Regions from separate parts of the Rhizobium sp. NLR10b genome, predicted to be linked through region 2. Evidence: predicted binding sites of a transcription regulator. Region 2 holds the regulator's gene; each other region holds the start of a gene.
The links. The regulator LexA, encoded in region 2, represses DNA repair genes until DNA is damaged. The targets are predictions, from matches to a motif close to TGTTCNNNNTGTGTTCNG.
Positions count from the first base shown of each region.

Region 1: a site for LexA is predicted at 2,184-2,201, ahead of dnaE (DNA polymerase III subunit alpha). Genes of this name have one in related genera too.
Region 3: a site for LexA is predicted at 5,162-5,179, ahead of HJB91_RS30650 (ImuA family protein). Genes of this name have one in related genera too.

Region 1 covers NZ_JABDWV010000015.1:87,062-94,757, reverse strand. Annotated here, with positions in the region: gene dnaE (DNA polymerase III subunit alpha) at 1-1,946, opposite strand, end outside; gene HJB91_RS23365 (DUF5680 domain-containing protein) at 2,461-2,925, shown strand; gene HJB91_RS23360 (ABC transporter ATP-binding protein) at 2,931-3,614, opposite strand; gene HJB91_RS23355 (lipoprotein-releasing ABC transporter permease subunit) at 3,629-4,933, opposite strand; gene proS (proline--tRNA ligase) at 4,949-6,271, opposite strand; gene HJB91_RS23345 (DUF1467 family protein) at 6,852-7,127, opposite strand; gene mce (methylmalonyl-CoA epimerase) at 7,291-7,695, opposite strand.
Region 2 covers NZ_JABDWV010000007.1:208,247-215,942, forward strand. Annotated here, with positions in the region: gene gltA (citrate synthase) at 1-848, opposite strand, end outside; gene HJB91_RS13770 (ComEC/Rec2 family competence protein) at 1,140-3,572, shown strand; gene lexA (transcriptional repressor LexA) at 3,553-4,272, opposite strand; gene HJB91_RS13780 (VOC family protein) at 4,468-5,364, shown strand; gene kdsA (3-deoxy-8-phosphooctulonate synthase) at 5,361-6,206, shown strand; gene eno (phosphopyruvate hydratase) at 6,348-7,622, shown strand.
Region 3 covers NZ_JABDWV010000006.1:275,228-282,923, forward strand. Annotated here, with positions in the region: gene HJB91_RS12160 (error-prone DNA polymerase) at 1-2,729, opposite strand, end outside; gene HJB91_RS12165 (Y-family DNA polymerase) at 2,726-4,144, opposite strand; gene HJB91_RS30650 (ImuA family protein) at 4,185-5,141, opposite strand; gene HJB91_RS12170 (metallopeptidase family protein) at 5,304-5,741, shown strand; gene HJB91_RS12175 (DUF1737 domain-containing protein) at 5,765-5,971, opposite strand; gene HJB91_RS12180 (CoA ester lyase) at 5,971-6,876, opposite strand; gene HJB91_RS12185 (hypothetical protein) at 6,990-7,223, shown strand; gene HJB91_RS12190 (glyoxalase/bleomycin resistance/extradiol dioxygenase family protein) at 7,330-7,696, shown strand, end outside.

The DNA of each region.
Region 1 (7,696 bases), on a different contig from region 2:
GGCTTCATGCCGATCAGCGCCTTGCGCATGCCGGCACTTTCCACCTGGAACACGCCAACCGTCTCGCCGCGCGACAGCATCTCGTAGGTCGGCTTGTCGTCGAGAGGAATGGCCGCAAGATCGACTTTGATGCCGCGCTTGGCGACGAAATCGACGGCGACCTTCAGCACAGTCAGTGTCTTCAGACCGAGGAAGTCGAATTTGACGAGGCCGGCCTGCTCCACCCACTTCATGTTGAACTGGGTAACCGGCATGTCGGAGCGCGGATCGCGATACATCGGCACCAGCTTGGACAGCGGCCGGTCGCCGATGACGATGCCGGCGGCATGCGTCGAGGCGTGGCGATAAAGCCCTTCGATCTTCTGGGCGATGTCGAGCAAACGCGCCACCACCGGTTCTTTCGCCGCCTCCTCCTGCAGCTTCGGCTCCTCTTCGATCGCCTTTGAGAGTGGCGTCGGATTGGCGGGATTGTTCGGCACGAGTTTGCAGATTTTGTCGACCTGGCCGTAAGGCATTTCCAGCACGCGTCCGACGTCGCGAAGGGCGGCGCGCGCCTGCAGTGAACCGAAGGTGATGATCTGCGCCACCTGCTCGCGGCCATATTTCGCCTGGACGTAGCGGATCACCTCTTCGCGGCGGTCCTGGCAGAAGTCGATGTCGAAGTCAGGCATCGAGACGCGTTCCGGATTGAGGAAGCGCTCGAACAGCAGCGAAAACCTGAGCGGATCGACGTCGGTGATCGTCAAGGCATAGGCGACCAGCGAACCCGCGCCCGAGCCACGACCGGGACCGACGGGAATATCATGTTGCTTGGCCCATTTGATGAAGTCGGAAACGATCAGGAAGTAACCTGGGAAGCGCATGCGCTCGATGACGCCGAGCTCGAATTCCAGCCGCTCGCGATAATCCTTTTCCTCGTAACCGGGCGACATGCCGAGGGTCGAAAGCCGCATGTCCAGCCCTTCCACTGCCTGGCGGCGCAATTCGCCTGCCTCGGCGCGTTCCGCCTCCTCGGCATCGTCGGTGGCGCCCGTGAAACGCGGCAGAATCGGCTTTCGCGTTTTCAGCACGAAGGAGCAGCGCCTGGCGATCTCGATTGTGTTCTCAAGCGCTTCCGGCAGGTCGGAAAAGAGCTTGGCCATCTCGGCCCGGCTCTTCAGGTAGTGATCCGGAGTCAGGCGAAAACGGCTATCGTCGGAGACGATGGCGTTATGCGCAACCGCCATCAGCGCATCATGGGCGTCGTAATCGTCGCGGGTCGGAAAGAAGGCTTCGTTGGTGGCGACGAGCGGCAGGTCATGCGTGTAAGCAAGCCTGACGATCTTCTGTTCGTGCCGCCTGTCGTAGGTGCCGTGCCGCTGCAGCTCGACATAGAGTCTGTCGCCGAAGAGACGCTTCAGCGTGAGCAGCCGGGCTTCCGCCTGGGCGTGGTGACCTTCCCTGACAGCCGCGTCGACCGGCCCGGTCACCGCGCCGGTCAAGGCGATCAGCCCTTCCGTGCCTGCCTCTTCCAGCCAGGAAGCTCTGATATGAATGGCCTGGTTGCTATCGCCGCCGAGATAGGCGCGGCTGACGAGATCGACCAGCCTTTCGTAACCAGCCTCCGTCGCGGCAAGAAGAACGATCGACGGCAGCTTGATCAGGGCCGGCTGACCGCCGCGCTTTTCGCTTTCCAATCCGTCTTCCATGTCGATCGAGACCTGGCAGCCGATGATCGGCTGCAGGCCCTCGTCCATTGCCTTCTGGGAGAATTCAAGGGCGACGAAGAGATTATTGGTGTCGGTAATGGCGATCGCCGGCTGACTGTCGCCGGTCGCCTTGTAGAGGATCTTCTTCAGAGGCAGCGCGCCCTCAAGAAGCGAATAGGCGGAGTGGACCCTCAGGTGGATGAAGCCCGGCGTGCCGCCGGTCGCCTCACCCATTGAACCCTTTTCCGTCTCCGCCATGATATGCCTTCCCAATCAGCCGAAATGAATCGGATGCATTGTCGGCATTGAGGGCGATGATGTCCAGAAGAAGACCCGCGTGTGAACCGCATGACTGCCATGCGATCCCCTGAAAACTTTAGATCGCGATGACGATAAGCGAGAAGCTGGCAACGAACATTGCGATGGAGGTGAATGCTGCGATATCACGGATCATGTCAGTCATCTGGCTCTCCTTTACTCGTTATGTTTTCACTTTGTTCCATCTATGTTCCGATGTCAACAGGAATCTTTTCCTTCGCGCTTGCGTTTGAAAGATGCGGGTTCCGTGCTGCGAATCGAACAGCTTCAGCGCTGGCTTTGAACATGCTCCGCGCGACCGGCCCGACATCGCCTGCCGAACGGATCCATACAGCGCATCCGATGTCTGATGCACCTGCCCCAAGGCGATCGAGCAATGCTCGGCCTTTTGTACTTCTTATGTTCTCTGTCTTCTGCTATTTCCGTATCAGATGAGACAGGGAGGAAGATGATCATGCTCGACACCGCGGTGCTGAACGACTTCATCGTAGAGGCGAAAGCCGCGACCTATGTCGGCGGCGGTGTGCCTCGCCCGCCCTGCCGACCGGGTGCCCATGATATCGGCTACTTCAGCGGCGACTGGCGTTATCTGGACAGCTATTTCGGCGGCACCGATTTCGCCGGACAGGAAGTGGTTTGGTTTACCGGCGAACCCGTCTGGGCGATGAATTATTTCGGCTGCGTCGTCGCGTCCGATCTCATCGACGGCAGAGCCGCCGGGACCGTGATCAAGGCGGCGCTGTCGGCAATGTATCGGGAGGGCCGCTTTCTCGGCGGAATGGAATTCGATCATCCGTTCGGCCGCTATGTCGACCGCAGCGAAGGCGGCTGCGAGCGATTCAGTGGCCATGAATGCATCATGGTCGCCGGGCGGAAGGCTTATGTGCTCGATTACCGCGGCGGGCTGGTCGTCCCGTAGTCGAGCTAGAAGTCGACGACCTTGCCATCGGAGATCGTGACGCGCCGATCCATGCGGCCGGCGAGTTCGTGATTGTGAGTGGCGATGAGGGCGGCAAGGCCAGATTGGCGCACTAGCGCCTCCAGCGCATCGAAGACGTAGCTTGCCGTTTCCGGATCCAGATTGCCGGTCGGCTCGTCGGCAAGAAGCAGCGTCGGCGCATTGGCGACGGCGCGGGCGATCGCGACACGCTGCTGTTCGCCTCCTGAAAGCTCGGCCGGGCGATGCGAACCGCGATGGCCGATGCGCATATAGTCGAGGAGCTGACCGGCTCGCTCCTGGGCTTCCTTCCAGGACAGACCGGCGATCAGCTGCGGCATCATGATGTTCTCAAGCGCCGAAAATTCCGGCAGGAGATGGTGGAACTGGTAGACGAAGCCGATCTCGCGGCGGCGGATCGCCGTGCGCTTCTCGTCGGAAAGACCGTCACAGGCATGGCCGTTGATGGTGACTTCGCCGCCATCCGGATGCTCGAGCAGGCCTGCCACGTGCAGCAGCGTCGACTTGCCCGTGCCGGAGGGGGCGACGAGGGCGACGATCTCCCCTTTCGACAGCGAGAAATCTGCTCCCTTCAAGATCGTGAGCAGCGTATCACCCTGCCCGTAATGGCGCTCGACGCCGGTAAGCTTGAGGACGACGTTGCGGTTCATGAATGCGGCATTCCTTATTCGTAGCGCAGGGCCTGCACCGGATCGAGCCTGGAGGCGCGCCATGCCGGGAAGATGGTGGCGATGAAGGAGAGGCTGAGCGCCATGACGACCACCGAGATCGTTTCGCTGATATCCATCTCGGCCGGCAGCTGGCTGAGGAAATAGACCTGGGGATTGAAAATCACGGTGCCGGATATCCAGGAGAAGAACTGGCGGATGGATTCGATATTGACGCAGACGAGAACGCCGAGCAGCACACCGGCAAGAGTACCGACGATGCCGATGGCCGCCCCGGTCATGAAGAAGATGCGCATGATGGCGCCGGCGCTGGCGCCCATGGTGCGCAGGATGGCGATATCGCTGCCTTTGTCCTTCACCAGCATGATGAGGCCGGAGATGATGTTCAGCGCCGCCACCAGCACGATCAGCGTCAGGATCATGAACATGACGTTGCGCTCGACTTGCAGCGCCGAAAAGAAGGTCTGGTTGCGCTGGCGCCAGTCAGTGAGGTTGATCTGACGGCCTGCCGCTTCCTCCACTTTGGGCTTCAGAGCATCGATATCGTCGGGGTGATCGACGAAAAGCTCGATCGACTGCACCAGCCCCTCGGCATTGAAATAAAGCTGCGCCTCCTCGAGCGGCATGAAGATGATCGAGGAATCATATTCGGACATGCCGATCTCGAACAGCCCGGAGATCTTGTAGGACTTGACGCGCGGGCTGACGCCCATCGGCGTAATGTCACCATCCGGCGACGTCAGCGTAATCAGGTCGCCGACGCGCAGGCCGAGCTGGTCGGCCATGCGGGTGCCGATCAACACGCCTTGGCCGGAAGCAAAACCCACCATGTCGCCCGGGTTAATATGCTCAGAAACCGCTTTGAGTTTGGTCAGATCTTCCGCGCGGACACCGCGCACCAGCGCACCGGTGCTGCCGCCAGCCTGGGCGGAGGCGAGCACCTGGCCTTCGACCAGCGGCAGCGCCATCTTGACGCCGGGCACGGCGGCGAGCCTGCTGGCGAGATCCGCATAATCAGTGAAAGGTCCGTCGACCGGCTGCACGATCATATGACCGTTGATGCCGAGGATGCGCGAGACGAGTTCGGTGCGAAAGCCGTTCATGACGGCCATGACGATGATCAGCGTCGCAACGCCGAGCATGATGCCGACGAAGGAGAAGCCGGCGATGACCGAGATGAAGGCCTCCTTGCGGCGGGCGCGCAGATAACGCCACGCCACGAGGCGCTCAAAGGTGGAAAATGGCTTGCCAGCCGGACCCAAGCCGGATTTTGAACTCCGGTCCACTGCTGCCTCTGCCATTTCGCCTCCGTTTCCTTAAGCCACGAACCTGTTGATCGCCGCTTCGATGGTCATCGTTTCACGGGCGCCGGTCTTGCGGTCCTTCACTTCGACCTCGCCGTTCGCGACCGCACGCGGCCCGGCGATGATCTGGACAGGTACGCCGATCAGGTCGGCCGTCGCGAATTTCGTGCCGGCCCGGTCGTCGGTATCGTCATAGAGCACATCCTTGCCGGCCTTTTTCAGCGCGGCGTAGATCAGCTCGCAAGTATCGTCGCAGGCCTCATCGCCCACCTTCATGTTGATGACGACGACATCGAAGGGTGCGACCGATGCCGGCCAGATGATTCCGTTCTCATCATGCGATGCTTCGATGATGGCGGGAACAAGGCGTGTCGGACCGATACCGTAGGAACCCATGTGGACGAAATGTTCCTTGCCATCCGGTCCTTGCACTTTCGCGCCCATGGGCTCGGAATATTTCGTGCCAAAGTAAAAGATATGGCCAACCTCGATGCCGCGAGCGGAAAGGCGCTCGGCTTCGGGAACGGCGTTGAAGGCAGCCTCGTCGTGCATTTCCGAGGTGGCCGCATAGAGCGAGGTCCACTTGTCGAAGATCGCCTTCAGGCCTTCGACGCTGTCGAAATCGGTGTTTTCGCCGGGAATATCGAAACCGACGAAGTCCTTATGGCAGAAGACCTCGGATTCGCCGGTATCGGCGAGGATGATGAATTCATGGCTGAGATTGCCGCCAATCGGCCCGGTATCCGCGCGCATCGGGATGGCGCGAAGGCCAAGCCGATCGAATGTTCTGAGATAGGCGGCGAACATCTTATTATAGGAATGCTCCGCCCCTTCGCGCGTCAAATCGAAGGAATAAGCGTCCTTCATCATGAATTCGCGCGAGCGCATGGTGCCGAAGCGAGGCCGGATCTCGTCACGGAACTTCAGCTGGATGTGATAGAGATTGAGCGGCAGGTCCTTGTAGGATTTGACGGAGGAGCGGAAAATATCCGTCACCATCTCCTCGTTGGTGGGGCCGTAGAGCATCGGCCGGTCCTGGCGGTCCTTGATACGCAGCATCTCCTTGCCATAGGCATCATAACGGCCGCTTTCCTGCCAGAGCTCGGCCGATTGCAGGGTCGGCATCGAAAGCTCGATAGCTCCGGCGCGGTTCTGCTCCTCACGGATAATGGCGTTGACCTTGTCTAGCACACGCTTGCCGAGCGGCAACCAGGAATAGATGCCCTGAGACTGCTGGCGGATCATGCCGGCGCGCAGCATTAACCGATGGGAGACGATTTCCGCCTCCTTGGGGTTTTCCTTAAGGATGGGCATGAAGTAGCGAGACAGACGCATGGCGATTCCGGAGCAGTTGAGATCCCGCTGGCGAGCGGAATCGAAGATAGGTTGTGAATGTGGGAGCGTTCATAGCCGCTTCGCAGCGGGAAGGAAACCCGCAACTGCTGTCGGGCGCCTCCGGGACACGCTTGTTCGCACCCGCAAAATGAAAGGGCGTGAAAAAGTGCGTGTTTATAAGGACTTGAACGAAAATCTTGTCAACAGAAAAATTTTGCTGGCGTGTAGCAAAAATACAAAAAAAGCTAATGACAAAGCCCAATGTTTGGGCTAGCTTTAGCTCACAAAACAGGCAAGGAAGTTAATTCTTGCCATTTCGCGGTCAAGTCTTGGGAGGATCAGATCTTAGGCGCGCTCGTCGCAGCCCCGGCAACGGTTACAGATCACGCGATACTTAAAACAAGGCTTTTAGCCTTGTTTTTTTTTGGTTTTTCACCCTCTCCCCCCCTTCAAACTCCAGACGGCTTCCGTAAGGTGAGCCCCTCATTCCGTTAGGCGAGCGCTCTGACGCGCCAGCATGACGCCAACTGGACTTCCATGATAAGATTTGCATATGCTCAAAGTTTGAGCAAAAGCTATTTCAATAGAAGCTAGGCCCGAGTTGTGGAAGGGCGTCAAATCCCCAGCCGAAATAAGTGTCGCAGACATACCAGATGCCATAGATCAGCGCTGAGATCAGCGTCGTCAGCGAAAAGACGAAGGCGGCGCGAAAGCGGGTGGGCGCACTTGGCACGGTGCCGAGCACGACATCGTCGTCTTCCGCCTGGGTGCGCAGGCCGATCGGCAGAACGGCGAACAGCGTCATCCACCAGATGATGAAATAGACGGCGAATCCCTGAAGGAAGGTCTGGAGCATTATCTTTCCCGGTGGTGTCTTGCCGACAGAACGCGTGAAGCGCGGTGCCGCTTGGAGCTGGCGCACTTATACGGCGGAATAGCGTCCAACTCAAAGCGAACGCAACATTTCGCCGTCTTCGGGTCACTCTGCCGCAGCGAAAACGAGTCCGATTGTATTTGCTTTAGGCCTGTTCGAGTTCGATCAGCGTGCCGAAGAAATCCTTGGGGTGCAGAAAGAGCACCGGCTTGCCATGCGCGCCGGTCTTCGGCTGGCCGTCGCCAAGCACCCGCGCGCCGGCGACGACCAGTCGGTCACGGGCGAGGATGATATCGTCCACCTCGTAACAGATATGATGCATGCCGCCGGACGGGTTCTTTTCGAGGAAAGTTGCGATCGGCGAGTCTTGCCCGAGCGGCTGCAGCAATTCGACCTTGGTGTTCGGCAATTCGACGAAGACGACGGTGACCCCGTGTTCCGGCAGAGGCTGCGGCTGCGATACGGCGGCCCCCAGCGTGTCGCGATAAGCGGCCGTCGCCGCTGCGAGGTCGCGAACGGCTATGGCGATATGGTTCACTCGGCCGAGCATG
Region 2 (7,696 bases):
TCGACCGTGCCGATTTCCGTCAGCATGTTGAGAGCCGCTTCGTTGGCGCCGCCATGGGCGGGGCCCCAGAGGCAGGCGATGCCGGCGGCGATGCAGGCGAACGGGTTGGCGCCCGACGAACCGGCGAGACGGACGGTCGAGGTCGAAGCGTTCTGCTCGTGATCGGCATGCAGGATGAAGATGCGGTCCATGGCGCGGGCAAGCACCGGATTGACCACATATTCCTCGCAGGGGACGGCAAAGCACATGCGCAGGAAGTTCGACGCATAGTCGAGGTCGTTCTTCGGGTAAACGAAGGGCTGGCCGATATGATACTTGTAGGCCATAGCGGCAAGCGTCGGCATCTTGGCGATCATGCGCAGGCTGGCGACCATGCGCTGGTGCGGATCGGTGATGTCTGTGGAGTCGTGATAGAAGGCCGACAGGGCGCCGACACAGCCGCACATCACAGCCATCGGATGCGCATCACGGCGGAAGCCGGTGAAGAAGCGGCTCATCTGCTCATGCACCATCGTGTGGTGCGTGACGCGATAGTCGAAGTCCTTCTTCTGCGCGGCCGTCGGCAGTTCGCCGTAGAGCAGGAGGTAGCAGACCTCGAGGAAGTCGCCGTGCTCGGCAAGCTGCTCGATTGGATAGCCGCGGTGCAGCAGCACACCTTCGTCACCGTCGATATAGGTGATTTTGGATTCACAGGATGCGGTCGAGGTGAAGCCCGGATCGTAAGTGAAGGAAGCGGTGTTTTTGTAGAGGGCACCGATGTCGATGACGCTCGGGCCGATCGTGCCGCTTTTAACGGCGAGGTCGACTGATTTGTCACCGATTTTTATTGTAGCGCTTTGATCCGTCATGCTGATCCTCCGAAATGTCGGTGGCGCCACAAAAGCGCCATAGGGGTTAAGCGTCCTTTCCGATAGCTATATGATCGTGACGCTAATGCCAAGTTACCGTGATGGCATTTTGTGCATTGCGGCATCACCTTTTAGGCACCGCAGCGATGAGCCGCACGCATAACGGAAGCCGATGATTCGACTTGCCTTTTGCTCCTTTGGTTTTTCCTTCGTATTTCAACCGATTATTCTTGCCGGATTTGCGTGAAGGTTGCATTCTGGCGACTTCGCGGGGGTCATTTTGGGCGGCGCATGCAGGAACAGACGACAGCCGAATTGCGGCCGCAAGTGGGCGCCGGCCTTGCCGATCCGCCGAATTTTCCTGCGCCTGCGGTGGTGACTCAATCGGTAAGGACGCAGTCGCAGACCCCGTTGCGTCATCGGCTGCTGGCCGCCGCCCGGCAATCGCTGCCTGCCGGAGCCTACATGCTGGGCGAAGAGGCCGATTATGGCCGAATGCTGCTGTTCTCGCCGGTCTTCCTCGGAGCCGGCTCGGCCTTCTGGTTTCTTGCGGCATCGGATTTGCCCCTCGTTCCATCGCTGCTCTGCTTGCTGGTGTCGGCGGCCGCGGTTTTCCTCACCGGTCCCAGCCGGCCGGCCTTGCGCGCAAGTTTGATGGCGCTGGCACTTTTCGCCGGCGGCATGCTCTCGGCTCAGTTTGAGAGCTGGCGGGCTTCGACGGTGATCCTCGATTCATCCGTGACGACGACGGTGACCGGCCGTGTCGAACGGCGGGAAGGGGACGGCCGCGGGCGCTGGCGCTACATTCTTGCCGTCACAGGCACCGAGGCTCCGGAGCTGAAACGGCCGCCGAGACGCATCACCGCGATCGTCCGGGGCGCCGATGCGCCTTTCGAAATCGGCGACATCATCACCGGCAAGGCACGGCTGACACCGCCGGCGGGCCCCGCACTTCCCGCGCTCAACGATTTCTCCTTCGGTGCCTATTTCGACGGCATCGGTGCCAACGGTTTCTTCTATGGTGCGCCGGAGAAACTCGACTTGGAGGCAGGCCCGCAGGCGGCCAGCTCGACGTCGGACGCTCTGTTCGAATGGCTCTACCGGCTGCGCAGCAGCATCGGCGACCGCATAAGATCGATCCTGCCCGGCGATACCGGCGCTTTTGCCGCTGCTCTGGTGACGGATGAACGGCGCGCCATCTCGAAGACGACGACGGAGGCGCTGCGCCAGTCCGGCCTTGCCCATATCGTCGCGATCTCGGGCCTCAACATGGCGCTGTCGGCCGGCATCTTCTTCGTCGGCTTCCGCATGCTGCTCTGCCTCTTTCCCGGCGTCGCCCAAGCCTATCCGACAAAGAAGATCGCCGCCGCCGGTGCGCTCATGGCCGTCACCGCCTATTACCTGATCTCCGGTTTCGGGGTTTCGGCCGAGCGCGCTTTTATCATGATGACCATCATGCTGATTGCCGTCTTCTTCGATCGGCCGTCGATCAGCCTGCGCAATGTCGTTCTCTCTGCGCTCATCATCATCGCCATTTCACCTTCGGAAGTATTGGGACCGAGCTTTCAGATGTCCTTTGCCGCGACATTGGCTTTGGTATCGGGCTATCAGCTGTGGAAGGACAGGCGTGTCCGTGAAAACGCTTTCCTGAAATTGCCGATCATCAGGCCGGTGGTTGTCGTCGCCGGTTTCTTCGGCGGCGTCTTCCTGACCTCGCTGATCGGCGGTTTTTCCACCGCCCTGTTTTCGATCGAGCATTTTCATCGCCTGACGGCTTACGGCCTGCCGGCAAACCTTGCGACGATGCCGATCATCTCCTTCATCGTCATGCCGGCCGGGCTGCTGGCGATGCTGCTCATGCCCTTCGGGCTGGATGCTCCGCTCTGGACGGCGGTCGGATTCGGCCTCGATCTGGTGATTGCGGTTGCCAAGACGGTGTCCGGCTGGGGCGGCGATATCGGCATCGGCCGCTTGCCCGCCTGGTATTTCGCAGTGGCGGTGGCAGGCTTTCTGCTGCTGACGCTGCTGCGCACCCGGCTGCGCCATGTCGGCACATCCATCATCGCCGTCTCGACACTCACCGTACTGCTGCTGCCGGCTCCCCGCCCGCCGGATCTGGTGATTTCGGAGGATGGTGGTCTGGTTGCGGTCGTTGCGGCTGAGGCAATCGCGTCCAACCGTGAAAACCCGCCGGATTTCATCTTCGACCAGTGGCAGCGAGCGCTGGTCCTGCCGACACATGTTCCACCGAAGATGCTGGATGGTCCGGCTATCCCGCCGGAAGGAGAAGACCGCCGAGTCAGGCTTTCCCGCGATCAGCAGAACGAAGCGAGCGCAGCGATGCGGGCAGCCGCAGCAGGCGGTGAAGCAAACCGGTTTTCCTGCGTCAAGAAGGCGTGGTGCACATCACGACTCGGCAATGGCCATATCGTCACCGTCATCGACAATGCCGCCTATCTCGGCCCGGCCTGCGATACGGCCGATATCGTCGTGACCTCAGTCCGCCTGCGTTTCAACAGCTGCCGTTCAGGCGGGACGCTCTTCACCGGCGAGACGCTCCGCAGGACCGGTTCCGTCGAATTGCGCTTCGCCGATGCCGGCCTGCAGGTCGCAACCGCATTCGAGGCGCTATCGCGGCCATGGATGCGCCATCGCGCCTATGATTGGCGCAAAGACAGTTTTACCGAATCCGGTCCGGCTGCTGTCAGTGATAACGGCGAATGAGGCCGACGAGCTTGCCCTGCACCTTGACGCGGTCCGGCCCGAAAATCCGGGTCTCGTAAGCCGGGTTGGCGGCTTCCAACGCGATCGAGGCGCCCTTCCGGCGGAAGCGTTTCAGCGTTGCTTCCTCGTCGTCGACGAGGGCAACGACGATGTCGCCGGGACTTGCGGTGCTGCCGTTGCGGATGATCACGGTGTCGCCGTCGAAGATGCCGGCGTCGATCATCGAATCGCCCTTGACCTCCAGCGCGTAGTGCTCACCGGAGCCAAGCATGTCCGCGGGAATGATGATGTCATGCGTGTTGTTCTGGATCGCCGAGATCGGAACGCCGGCGGCGATTCTTCCCATGACCGGCACGGAGACAGAGTTGCCGTTGTCGGCGACCGGCTTTGCGGCAGCGGGGGCGGCGACCGGCTGGGGTTTGCCGAGGCTGCCCTCGATGACGCTCGGCGAAAAACCGCGGCGCTGTTGCAGGCTGGGGTTATAGGCCTCCGGAAGCTTGATCACTTCAAGCGCCCGGGCGCGATTCGGTAGCCGGCGAATGAAGCCGCGCTCCTCGAGCGCCGTGATCAGGCGGTGAATGCCGGATTTCGAGGCGAGATCCAGGGCATCCTTCATTTCGTCGAAGGAGGGAGGGACGCCGGATTCCTTCATGCGCTCATGAATGAAAAGGAGAAGCTCCTGTTGTTTGCGCGTGAGCATCGACGTCAGACCCCTGATTGAAACAAATCCAGAACAGACACTATATGTTCCATATGTGTTCCGCAAGTAGCTAAATTTCCGTAAAACTTCGGGCCAACTCGTCGAGATTTTTAATTTCATTCGACGGGATTGGCGCACATCGCTTGCATTCGGGGAGGGGCTGTCGCACATCTTTGCCCCTTTCAGGAGGATATCATGAACGCGCATTCCGCCAAGTCGCATCCGCTGGATCACGTCGTGCTGCCGGTGGTCAATATCGATCTGGCGCGTGAGAGGCTCGGCAAGCTCGGTTTCACCGTCGCCGCCGATGGGCGCCATCCCTTCGGAACGGAGAATGCCTGCGTCTTTTTCGCCGACAAGACCTATCTGGAGCCGCTTGGCGTGGCGAGCGTCGAGGAGAGCGAGGCAGCGGCCCGCCACGGCAATGTCTTCATCGCCCGCAATCGCGCCTTCCGCTTCCGCTGCGGCGAGGAGGGATTGTCTGCGCTGGCCTTCCTCAGCGAGGATGCCGGCCTCGATCATAAGCGCTTTGTCAGCAACGGCGCGAGCGCCGGCGAGATGTTGCAATTCAGCCGGCCGATGCGGATGCCGGATGGTTCGGAGACCGTCGGCAGCTTCAAGCTGGCCTTTGCAGCTGATCTGCGCGCACCCGATTTCTTTCTCTTTACCTGCCAGCGCATCAATTCCTTCCCGACAGATCGCGCCGCGCTGGAGACGCATGCCAATGGCGTGATCGGCATTGCCGAGATCGCGCTTTGTGCGCCGGACCCGGCGGCATTCGCCGCCTTCGTCGGACTTGCGATAGGGCAGGCGGCGGCGGAGAAAACCGGTTTCGGCGTGAATATCGCGGCATCAAATGCGAAGATCAGCCTGATGACGCCCGAAGGGCTGGAGGCCTATTTCGAGCTTGCCGTCTCATCCGCCGATCGTGGTCTGCGCGGCCGGGTAATCCTCTTCACCGTCGCCGATCTTGCCGTGACAGAAGCGCATTTGGGTGCTAACGGGATCACATTCACGCGCAAGAACAATCGCATTCTGGTGAAGTCTACGCCCGGGCAGGGTGCGCTCTTCGCCTTCGAGGAAACACGATGAGCACCGACACGAATTCCGAAGTCAGGATCGGCGAAGGCGAAGGTCAGGTCACCTTTTCCAATACCGCCCGCCTGTCGCTGATTGCCGGCCCCTGTCAGATGGAGAGCCGGGACCACGCCTTCATGGTCGCCGGCACGCTGAAGGAGCTTTGCGCAAAGCTTGGCATGGGTCTTGTCTACAAAAGCTCCTTCGACAAGGCCAACCGCACCTCGCTCTCGGCCGAGCGCGGCATCGGCCTGGAAAAGGGCATGGAGGTCTTTGCCGACCTCAAGAAGGAATTCGGCTTTCCGGTCATAACCGACGTCCATACGGCCGAGCAATGCGCCGAGGTGGCCAAGGTGGTCGATGTCCTGCAGATCCCGGCCTTCCTCTGCCGTCAGACCGACCTACTGATCGCCGCCGCAAGGACCGGCCGTGCCGTCAATGTCAAGAAGGGCCAGTTCCTCGCCCCCTGGGACATGAAGAACGTCCTGAAGAAGCTCAACGCCAGCGGCAATCCGAATGTGCTCTTGTGCGAGCGTGGCGCTTCCTTCGGCTACAATACGCTGGTCTCCGACATGCGCTCGCTGCCGATTATGGCGGCGATGGGCGCTCCCGTCATCTTCGACGCGACGCATTCCGTCGCTCAGCCGGGCGGGCAGGGCGATTCCTCCGGCGGCCAGCGCGAGTTCGTGGAAACGCTGGCGCGCGCGGCAGTGGCGACGGGAATTGCCGGCGTCTTCCTCGAAACCCATCAGGACCCCGACAACGCGCCGTCCGATGGCCCGAATATGGTTTATCTCAAGGACATGCCGCGACTGCTCGAGAAGCTGCTTGCCTTCGATGCGATCGCCAAGTCCTGACGTTCAACAAGCTGACATGTTCGTGGTTTAGGCCACGACGGAATGCTGGTTCGGAGGCCGGAAATTGCGGCATTGTAATTTGCACGCCTTCGATTATGACAGGCTTCGAACGACTTATCACCCACCGAGCAGGAAGAACCCATGACTGCAATCACCGATATCATCGCCCGCGAGATCCTCGATAGCCGTGGCAACCCCACCGTCGAAGTCGACGTCTATCTCGAAGACGGCAGCATGGGCCGCGCGGCCGTTCCCTCGGGCGCCTCGACGGGCGCGCATGAGGCGGTTGAGCTGCGCGACGGCGGCAAGCGCTATCTCGGCAAGGGCGTCGAAAAGGCGGTCGAGGCCGCCAACACCGAGATCTTCGACGCGATCGGCGGCATCGACGCCGAAAACCAGATTCAGATCGACAACATCATGATCGAGCTCGACGGCACGCCGAACAAGTCGCGCCTCGGCGCCAACGCCATCCTCGGCGTCTCGCTCGCCGTCGCCAAGGCTGCCGCCCAGGCATCCGGCCTGCCGCTTTACCGCTACGTCGGCGGCGCTTCCGCCAGCCTCCTGCCGGTGCCGATGATGAACATCATCAACGGCGGCGCCCATGCCGACAATCCGATCGACTTCCAGGAATTCATGATCCTGCCGGTCGGCGCCGATTCGATCGCCGACGCCGTGCGTATGGGGTCGGAAGTCTTCCATACGCTTCGAAAGGAGCTTGCCGCGCAGGGCCACAACACCAATGTCGGTGACGAAGGCGGCTTCGCCCCCGGCCTGAAGAGCGCGCCCGAAGCCCTGGATTTCATCATGAAGTCGATCGAGAAAGCCGGCTACAAGCCGGGCGACGACATGTGCCTCGGCCTCGACTGCGCCTCGACGGAATTCTTCAAGGACGGCAAGTATGTTCTCGAAGGGGAAGGCCGTACGCTCGAATCGGGCGCCATGGCCGAATATCTCGCCGAGCTCGCCGGCAAATACCCGATCATCTCGATCGAGGACGGCATGGCCGAAGACGACTGGGACGGCTGGAAGGCGCTGACCGATCTGATCGGCAAGAAGACCCAGCTCGTCGGCGACGATCTCTTCGTCACCAACTCCGCCCGCCTTCGCGACGGCATCCGCATGGGCGTCGCCAACTCGATCCTCGTCAAGGTCAACCAGATCGGCTCGCTGACGGAAACCCTCGACGCCGTCAACACGGCGCATAAGGCGGCCTATACCGCGGTCATGTCGCACCGCTCCGGCGAAACCGAAGATTCGACCATCGCCGATCTTGCCGTTGCCACCAACTGCGGCCAGATCAAGACCGGTTCGCTGTCGCGTTCCGACCGTCTCGCCAAGTACAATCAGCTGATCCGCATCGAGGAAGGCCTCGGCCCCCAGGCCCAGTATGCCGGCCGCTCGATCATCAAAGGCTGATCGTTCCGATTTTCAACGGCTCGACCCGCGCCTCCCGGCGCGGGTTTTTTCGTGCGCGCTTTCTACGGTCAATG
Region 3 (7,696 bases), on a different contig from region 2:
ATCGAGCCGAAGGCATCGGCATCCGCCAGCCTTTCGATATCGGCTTTGTCGAGGCCGGACCGCAGCCAGAGATCACGAACCGAGCCATAACCATCGCCCCTGTTGGCAAGAAGGCTCTCCAACGCCTTCTCGGACAGACCCTTGACCTGCCGGAAGCCGAGGCGAACGGCTCGCTTTGCCTTGATGAGGGCTCGCATATCGGCATGCCGCCTGTCGACGGCATTTCTGTCGAATACCGCCTCCTCGAGATGGCAATCCCAATTGGATCTGTTGATGTCGACGGGTCGGACCTCGACCCCGTGTTCCCTGGCATCACGAACGAGCTGCGCCGGCGCGTAAAAGCCCATCGGCTGCGAATTGAGCATGGCAGCGCAAAAGACGTCTGGATAATAGGCCTTGACCCAGGACGAGGCATAGACCAGCAGGGCGAAGGAAGCCGCATGGCTTTCCGGAAAGCCATATTCGCCGAAGCCTTCGATCTGGCTGAAGCAGCGTTCGGCAAAGTCCCTCGGATAGCCTCTGCGGGTCATGCCATTAATCAGATCATCCTTGAACGCGTTGACCTTTCCCAACCGCTTGAAGGTCGCCATCGAGCGGCGCAGGCGGTCGGCCTTGGCAGGCGAGAAGCCCGCCGCCGTAATCGCGATCTGCATCGCCTGTTCCTGAAACAGTGGCACGCCGAGCGTCCGCTTGAGGATCGGGATCATCTCGTCTTTCGGATAGTCGATCTTGAAACCTGGAGAATGCGACTGCTCCCGCCGCGTCAGGTAGGGATGGACCATATTGCCCTGAATCGGCCCCGGGCGGACGATTGCCACTTCAATCACGAGATCATAGAATCGGCGCGGCTTCAGCCGGGGCAGCATGCTCATCTGCGCCCTGCTTTCGATCTGAAAGACGCCCAGTGTGTCGGCCCGGCACATCATGTCATAAACCGGTACGCCCTCGTCTCCGTGTTCCCTGTTGCCGAGATCGGCAAGGGTTTTCTTCACGTCATAATGCAGTTCGAGCAGCGAGAAAGCCTTTCTGAGACAGGTCAGCATTCCGAGAGCCAGAACATCGACCTTCAGGATCTTGACGTTGTCGAGATCGTCCTTGTCCCATTCGATCATATAGCGATCCGGCATCGCCGTCTTCATGATCGGCACGACTTCATCGAGCCGATCCCGGGTGATGACGAAGCCGCCGACATGCTGGGTCAGGTGACGCGGAAATCCGAGGAGTTCGGACGCATAGCGCAGAACGTTTGATGTCACCGGATCCGAAATATCGAGCCCAGCCGCCTTGGCATCCCGCTCCGACAGATTATCCTCCGACCAGCCCCAGACCAGGCTGCTGATCGCCGCCTGGACGTCCTCCGAAAGCCCGAAGGCCTTGGAGACCTCGCGGCCGGCGGAACGAGTGCGATAGGTGGTGACGCCAGCCGTCAGCCCGGCATGCTCCTTGGTATATTTTCTGTAGATGTGCTGGATGACTTCTTCGCGGCGGTCATGCTCGAAATCCACATCGATGTCAGGCGGCTCGTCGCGATCCATCGAGATGAAGCGGTCGAAAAGCAGTGTGCTTTTGGTCGGATCGACTTCCGTGATCTCGAGGCAATAGCAGATGACCGAGTTGGCTGCAGAACCGCGGCCCTGGCACAAAATCTTCAATTCATAACGCGCATGCTGGATGAGCTTGTGGACCGTCAGGAAATAAGGCTCGTATTTCTTCTCCCGGATGAGATCGAGTTCATAGTCGATCTGGGTCTGGATTTGAGCAGGAACGCCATCCGGATAGCGCTTCTTAGCGCCCTCTTTCGTCAGACGTTCGAGGGTTTCATAAGGCGTCTCGCCGGGATCGTTTTCCGGCGGGTAATTGTGTTTCAGCTCATTGAGCGAAAACGAAAGCCTGCCGAAGAATGTCCCGGTATTGGCGATCGCCTCTGGATAATCACGAAACAGCCGGGCCATTTCACGTGGGCCCTTGAGATAACGCTCGGCATTCGGAGCAAGAAGAAAACCTGCTTCGGCGATCGGAACATGCTCGCGGATCGAAATGACGATATCGGAAAGGGGTCGGCGATCCGTATGGTGATAGAGCGGCTGGTTGGTCGCGATGACAGCAATGCGGTGGCGGGCGGCGATTACGGAAAGTGCCGCGAAAACCTGCCTGTCGCGGCCATCATAGGCAGGCGCCAGCGCCACGTGAAACGCCTTGCCGAAACGGTTCCGGAACCGGGCGAGACAGGCTTCCAATTCCTGTTGGGCGACAGGCTCGACGGCAGCCGCCTGGCCGGGAACGAGGGCCAGCATCATCTCGTCCCCCCATTCCATGATATCCGCCTCGTAAAGCAGGCAGGATCCCTTTTCCGCTCTCAAATTTCCCGTACTCAGCAAACGGCAGAGATGCGCCCACCCTCGCCTGTTCTCAGGATAAGCAAGGATATCAGGCGTTCCGTCTGAAAAAACGAGACGGGCGCCCGGCTGAATCCGGATTGGATCGAGAATCTTCTCTTCCTCTCTGCCGTCGAGGTTCTTCTCGTGCCTTCTTCTGAATTTCTCTTCGATCTCCTGCGCCTGCGCATGCGCCCGGACGACGCCGGCAACCGAATTCCGGTCGGCGATTCCAAGACCGGAAAGTTTCAGCGCCGCGGCCTGCACCACCATTTCCTCAGGTTTCGAAGCACCCTCCAGAAAGGAGAAATTGGTGCGGGCGCCGATCTCGAAAAATGCAGGCGCCGCGCTCATGCGAAAATCCCGTGCATAAACCAGCGCGGCGGCGGCTCTTCACCGTAAAAGCCTTCGCGGTAAATCCAGAAACGATGCCCGGCATTGTCCTCGACACGGAAATAGTCACGCGTTTTGGCGTCGGCGCCATCGATCCACCACTCCATTGCAAGCCGTTCCGGGCCTTCGCTGCGCAGAACCTGATGCTGCATGCGGCGCCACCGAAAACTTTGCGGCGGCCCTTCCGGAACTTCGGCGAGCAAGGCCTCCACCGGTTCCGGTCGGGCAAAAAGCCTCAGAGGCCGCTCGCTGCGAGCGGCGGAAAGACGGCTTCCCTCGCTCCTGCGATGCGCCGGAAAACTCCCCATGAGTGGGGTTATGATAACCGCACGCTCCGGCACATGGCTTTCACGGAGCTGAAAGCTTTGGAGACAGTCTGCGCCAAGGCGAGCCGAGACGCGGTCGATGAAAGCTGCAAGCGAGATCTCTCTTTGCCGGCCGCCGTCGAAATCGCCCTGCGTTCCTTCGAAGGGCTCATGGCGCACGACATTCAGCCGCAGGATCTCGAAACCATATCCGGCATCGAGATCGTCATGAATTGCCTGCAGACGCTGGGAAAAAAGATCCGCGATCCGCTTCGGCTCCCTGAGCGGCCGTGAAGCGCCGACCGAAATCCGGAAAACCCGGCCATCGACCCGAAACAGCACGAGTTCGAAGACGCGGCCGCCGGCGCCGCGGGCTTCCAGGGAGGGTTTCAGCGACACGGCGATCTGGCCGGCAAGGACGAGAATATCCTCTTCGGTGCCGATCGGCTCGGCCAGCCGCCGCTCGGCCGAAAGGCTCGCAACCGGCAGGCGCGGCGAAACCGGTTCCTCATCATGTCCGAGCGCCTGATCGAGCCGCAATAGCAGGCTTGCCCCGAAACGGCGGGTCAACGGCGCCCGCGGCGCATTCATGACATCGCCGATATATTTCAGCCCGAGCTTCTTCAGCGATGCCACGGTGTCTTCGTTCAGCCGAAGCGCGGCGATCGGCAGCGGCGCCAGCATATCCTCCATTTCCTCGTCTTCGATGACGCCGCCATTGCCAAAACGAGCGACGGCCGAGGAAAGGCCGGGCGAAGAGGAGATCGAACCCCGGACGTCGAGCCCCATATGGAAAAGCCTGAGCAGAATATCCTTCAGCAGCGCTCTCTCGCCGCCGAAAAGATGGGCACAGCCGCTAATGTCGAGAAACAGCCCGTCCCGTCCGTCGATCGCCACCAACGGCGTATAGCGGTCGCACCAGTCGGCGATGGCTTCGAGCAGCCGCGCATCGGCGGCCGGATCCTCCTCGACGATATCGAGTTTCGGATGCATGGCGCGCGCTTCCGCGACACCCTGGCCCTTCTTCAGGCCAAGCGCCTCCGCGGCCTCGTCCAGCGCCATCAGCCGCATGGCATTTTCGTGCTTTCCGGCGCAGACGATCGGCGCAGCCTCAGGACGCCCTCTCGAACGCCAGGAGAGGCCCCATTTTCTGCGGGCGATCCTGTCCGTCGAAAGGTGCGGAAAGCTGAGCGCCAGGATACGCTGACCGTTCGTCTGGAGTAAGAGCGTGCCTTGGCTCGTTGATGGGGAAAAACTGACGTTCATGAGGGTTCCACTCCAGAAGAAGGGAGAGCGGAGCCGGGTTGCGGCTCTTCTCCAGGCTGAGATGAAAAACCGGATTGCCGATGCTGCCGGCAAGTCTCGATCCACCCGGCAGAGCCCGCATGCCGGCTGGCGCAGGCTCGGCAAGCAGCCGGAAGGCGGCGCTGCTCGCCTCCTCCTCTCCTGCCTGCCGAAGCAGGAAGAGCGGCCGGCCGGCCGCCTTGGCGCGAAGACCGAGCCGCCGGCTCTCGGTCAGACCGACATGCGCGGGATTGCCCCTCATCTCCAGGATGACCACCGAAAAGGCGCCGCTTTCCAGCGCGGTTTCCGCAAGCCAGAGCGCCTCATCGAGCTTGCGCGGCAAAGCCTGCAGGAAACGCTCAGGCCGCAGGCCGAAATCCTGCAGACCCACCGCATAGGGAAGGCCGGCCTCCATCGTCGAGACCGGATCGCCGATCCAGAGTATTGGCGAACAGTCGCTCGCCTCCTCCTCCACCCGCTGCAGCAGCGTTGCGGCCGCAAGGGCGAACCCACTGGCGGCTCCCGCATCCCGGAAAAGCGCCGAACGGATTTCCGTTATCGCATCGAGCGGCAGCCCGCCCTCCATCGCTTCGTCGAGCGATGCCACCCCAAACGACAAGCGCTGTCTGCGTCCATTCCGTTCCGCATCCTGCCGCCCGGTCTCACCCGAAGCCAGGGCTTCCCGCTCCGCTGCCGCAAGCGCCGGCGCAGGCTTTCCTTCCAGCTTGGCGATGGTTTCGCGGAGCGCAAAAAGCCGCTCGCGCGCCAGGGCGTTCTGCGCCATGGCGTTTACTCCGTCCGTATTGTTCCTGTTATGTTCTTATGGATTCCAGAGAGCTGAAGAAGAGTCAACAACCATTTTCTATGAATTTATTCCTGCCTTTGATTCCGCACTCGAAAATCGGCGGCAAAGGTTCTATATGGGCCCGCAAAGGAAGGAATATTCATGGCCCGCATAGACCTGAGCGATGATTGGCGGGACCGCCATGCGCCGACGATCAGCACTTTCGAGTCGCTGGCCATGGAGGCTTACAGCCATCTACCGGATGAATTCCGCCAACTGACGACCAATCTCACGATCGAGATTGAGGATTTTCCCGATGACGACGTTTTCGAGGATATGGCGCTGGAAACGCCTTTCGACCTGCTCGGCCTTTTCGAAGGCAGGGGAATTTCGGAGCGTTTCACCGTGGAAACCGGCGAAATGCCGAACCGCATTCGCCTCTACCGTCGCCCCATCCTCGATTATTGGGCAGAAAACGACGAGACGCTCGGCGATATCATCACTCACGTCCTGATCCACGAGATCGGCCACCATTTCGGACTGAGCGATGAGGATATGGAGCGGATCGAGGCCAGCGCCGAGGAAGCCGCCGAGCGCTGAAACCGTGCGTTCGGCAGAACGCGCTATTGCTCGGAGAGCTTCATCTCCGGATCGTAATCCTTGCCTTCGACAGTCTTGACGACGGCCTGGCCGCATTGCATCGCGCCGGTTGCGGCATTGAAGGCATAGGTCGGTGGGCCCTCCAGCGACCAGCCCTTGTTGAGGGCGGCGGTGACCTTGTGGCAGAAGGAAGCGTCGTCGGGGCCGGTCAGGAAGCGGTAGAGTTTCATCAGGCGGGCTTTCTTGCAGAAATCAGGCGAGCTTTATGAACCAGAGCTTCGGCCTGGACAAGATGCAGCCGTTCGATCATCCGCCCGTTCGCATTGATGACGTTCAGGCCTTGGGCAGCCGGATCGGCAAAGGCTGATATGATTGCCTGCGCTTCGGCAATCTCCTCGGGGCTCGGGCCGAAATGCCGGTTGGCGGCCGCAATCTGCGCGGGATGGATCAGCATCTTGCCGGCAAAACCCATGGCGCGCCCCTGCCCGCATTCGACATCGAAACCTTCGTCATCCCGGAAATCGTTGAAGACACTGTCGAGCGCATCAAGCCCATAGGCCTTGACCGCCAGAATGACCTGCATCAGCCAAGGCACGAGAAAGCTTCGCCCCGGCTGCGGCAGGACGCCGGTTTCCTTGCGCAGATCATTGAGGCCGACGACCAGGAAATCGAGCCGCGCCCCCAGCATGCAGCCGGCTTCAGCAATCGCTCCGGCATTCAGCACGCCGCGCGGCGTCTCGATCATGGCCCAGATGCGCAACTCCTCCGGGGCATCCGCATCGGCAAGCAGATCGCCGATGTCGGTGATATCCCGAGGCGCGTCCACCTTCGGCAGGAGAACGGCGTCGGGCAACAGCGCCTTGACCAGATCGAGATCTGCCGCCCCGAATCCGGATGACAAAGAATTGATGCGAATGATCCTTTCCTTGCCCTCGAGCGGCGGTCCGGCAAAAAAAGCACGCAGATTTTCCCGCGCATGGCCCTTGTTCTCGGGCGCGACGGAATCCTCCAGATCGAAAATAACCGCATCACAATCAAGGGAACGGCTCTTTTCGAGCGCGCGGAGATTGATGGCTGGCACGCTCAGCACCGAGCGGCGCAGACTTGCGGAGCGGAAAGGTTTGGTTTGGTTCATCATCCATTAGTGCCAAGCTTCGCAAAGCCCGGCAAGACAACAAAAAGCCATGCTTGCCTTGCAGAGAGGAAAAGGAAGGACCACATTCCTTTCTGTAGAAAGGTCTCAAACCCATGCAGAACATTCGCTCCATCTTCTTCATGCTGGCCGGCGCCACCTTCTTTGTCGCCATGCTGCTTCTCACCTTCTCGGTGACGCTTGCTGTCGGCGGCATCCTGACCGTGCTCATGGTCGGACGCGCGCTTTCGATGAAGATGAAGCTCGCTCCGGTCCGCGCCAAGGCAAACAACGGCAAGCCGGAGATGCGCATCTGGAACGACGGTCGCGGCACGATCATCGATCTCTGAGGCCTGCTTTCAAAAAAATTGGCGACACTGTCGCATCATGCTTCCGTGATACGTCTTTGAAGCAGCCGGGCATTCTGCCGGCGCTCAAAAACGATGGAGGACGAGCATGGATACGACGGAAAACAAGCCGGCCAAGTTACCGCCGGTGAAGAATGGCCTGCTGCCCTATCTGACGGTCGACGGCGCGGTGAAGGCCGCGGAATTCTACAAGAAGGCCTTCGGCGCCGAAGAGGCCCACAGGGTACCGGTCGATGAAAGCGGCCGGACGATGCATATTCATCTCTATATCAATGGCAGCTCCCTGATGCTGGCGGATGCCTATCCCGAACACGGCCATCCCTTCAAAGGTCATGAAGGCTTTGCCATCCAGCTTGTCATCGACGATATCGATTTCTGGTGGGATCGTGCGGTGGCCGCCGGCGCCGAAGTCGTCATGCCGGTCGAACTGATGTTCTGGGGTGACCGCTACGGCC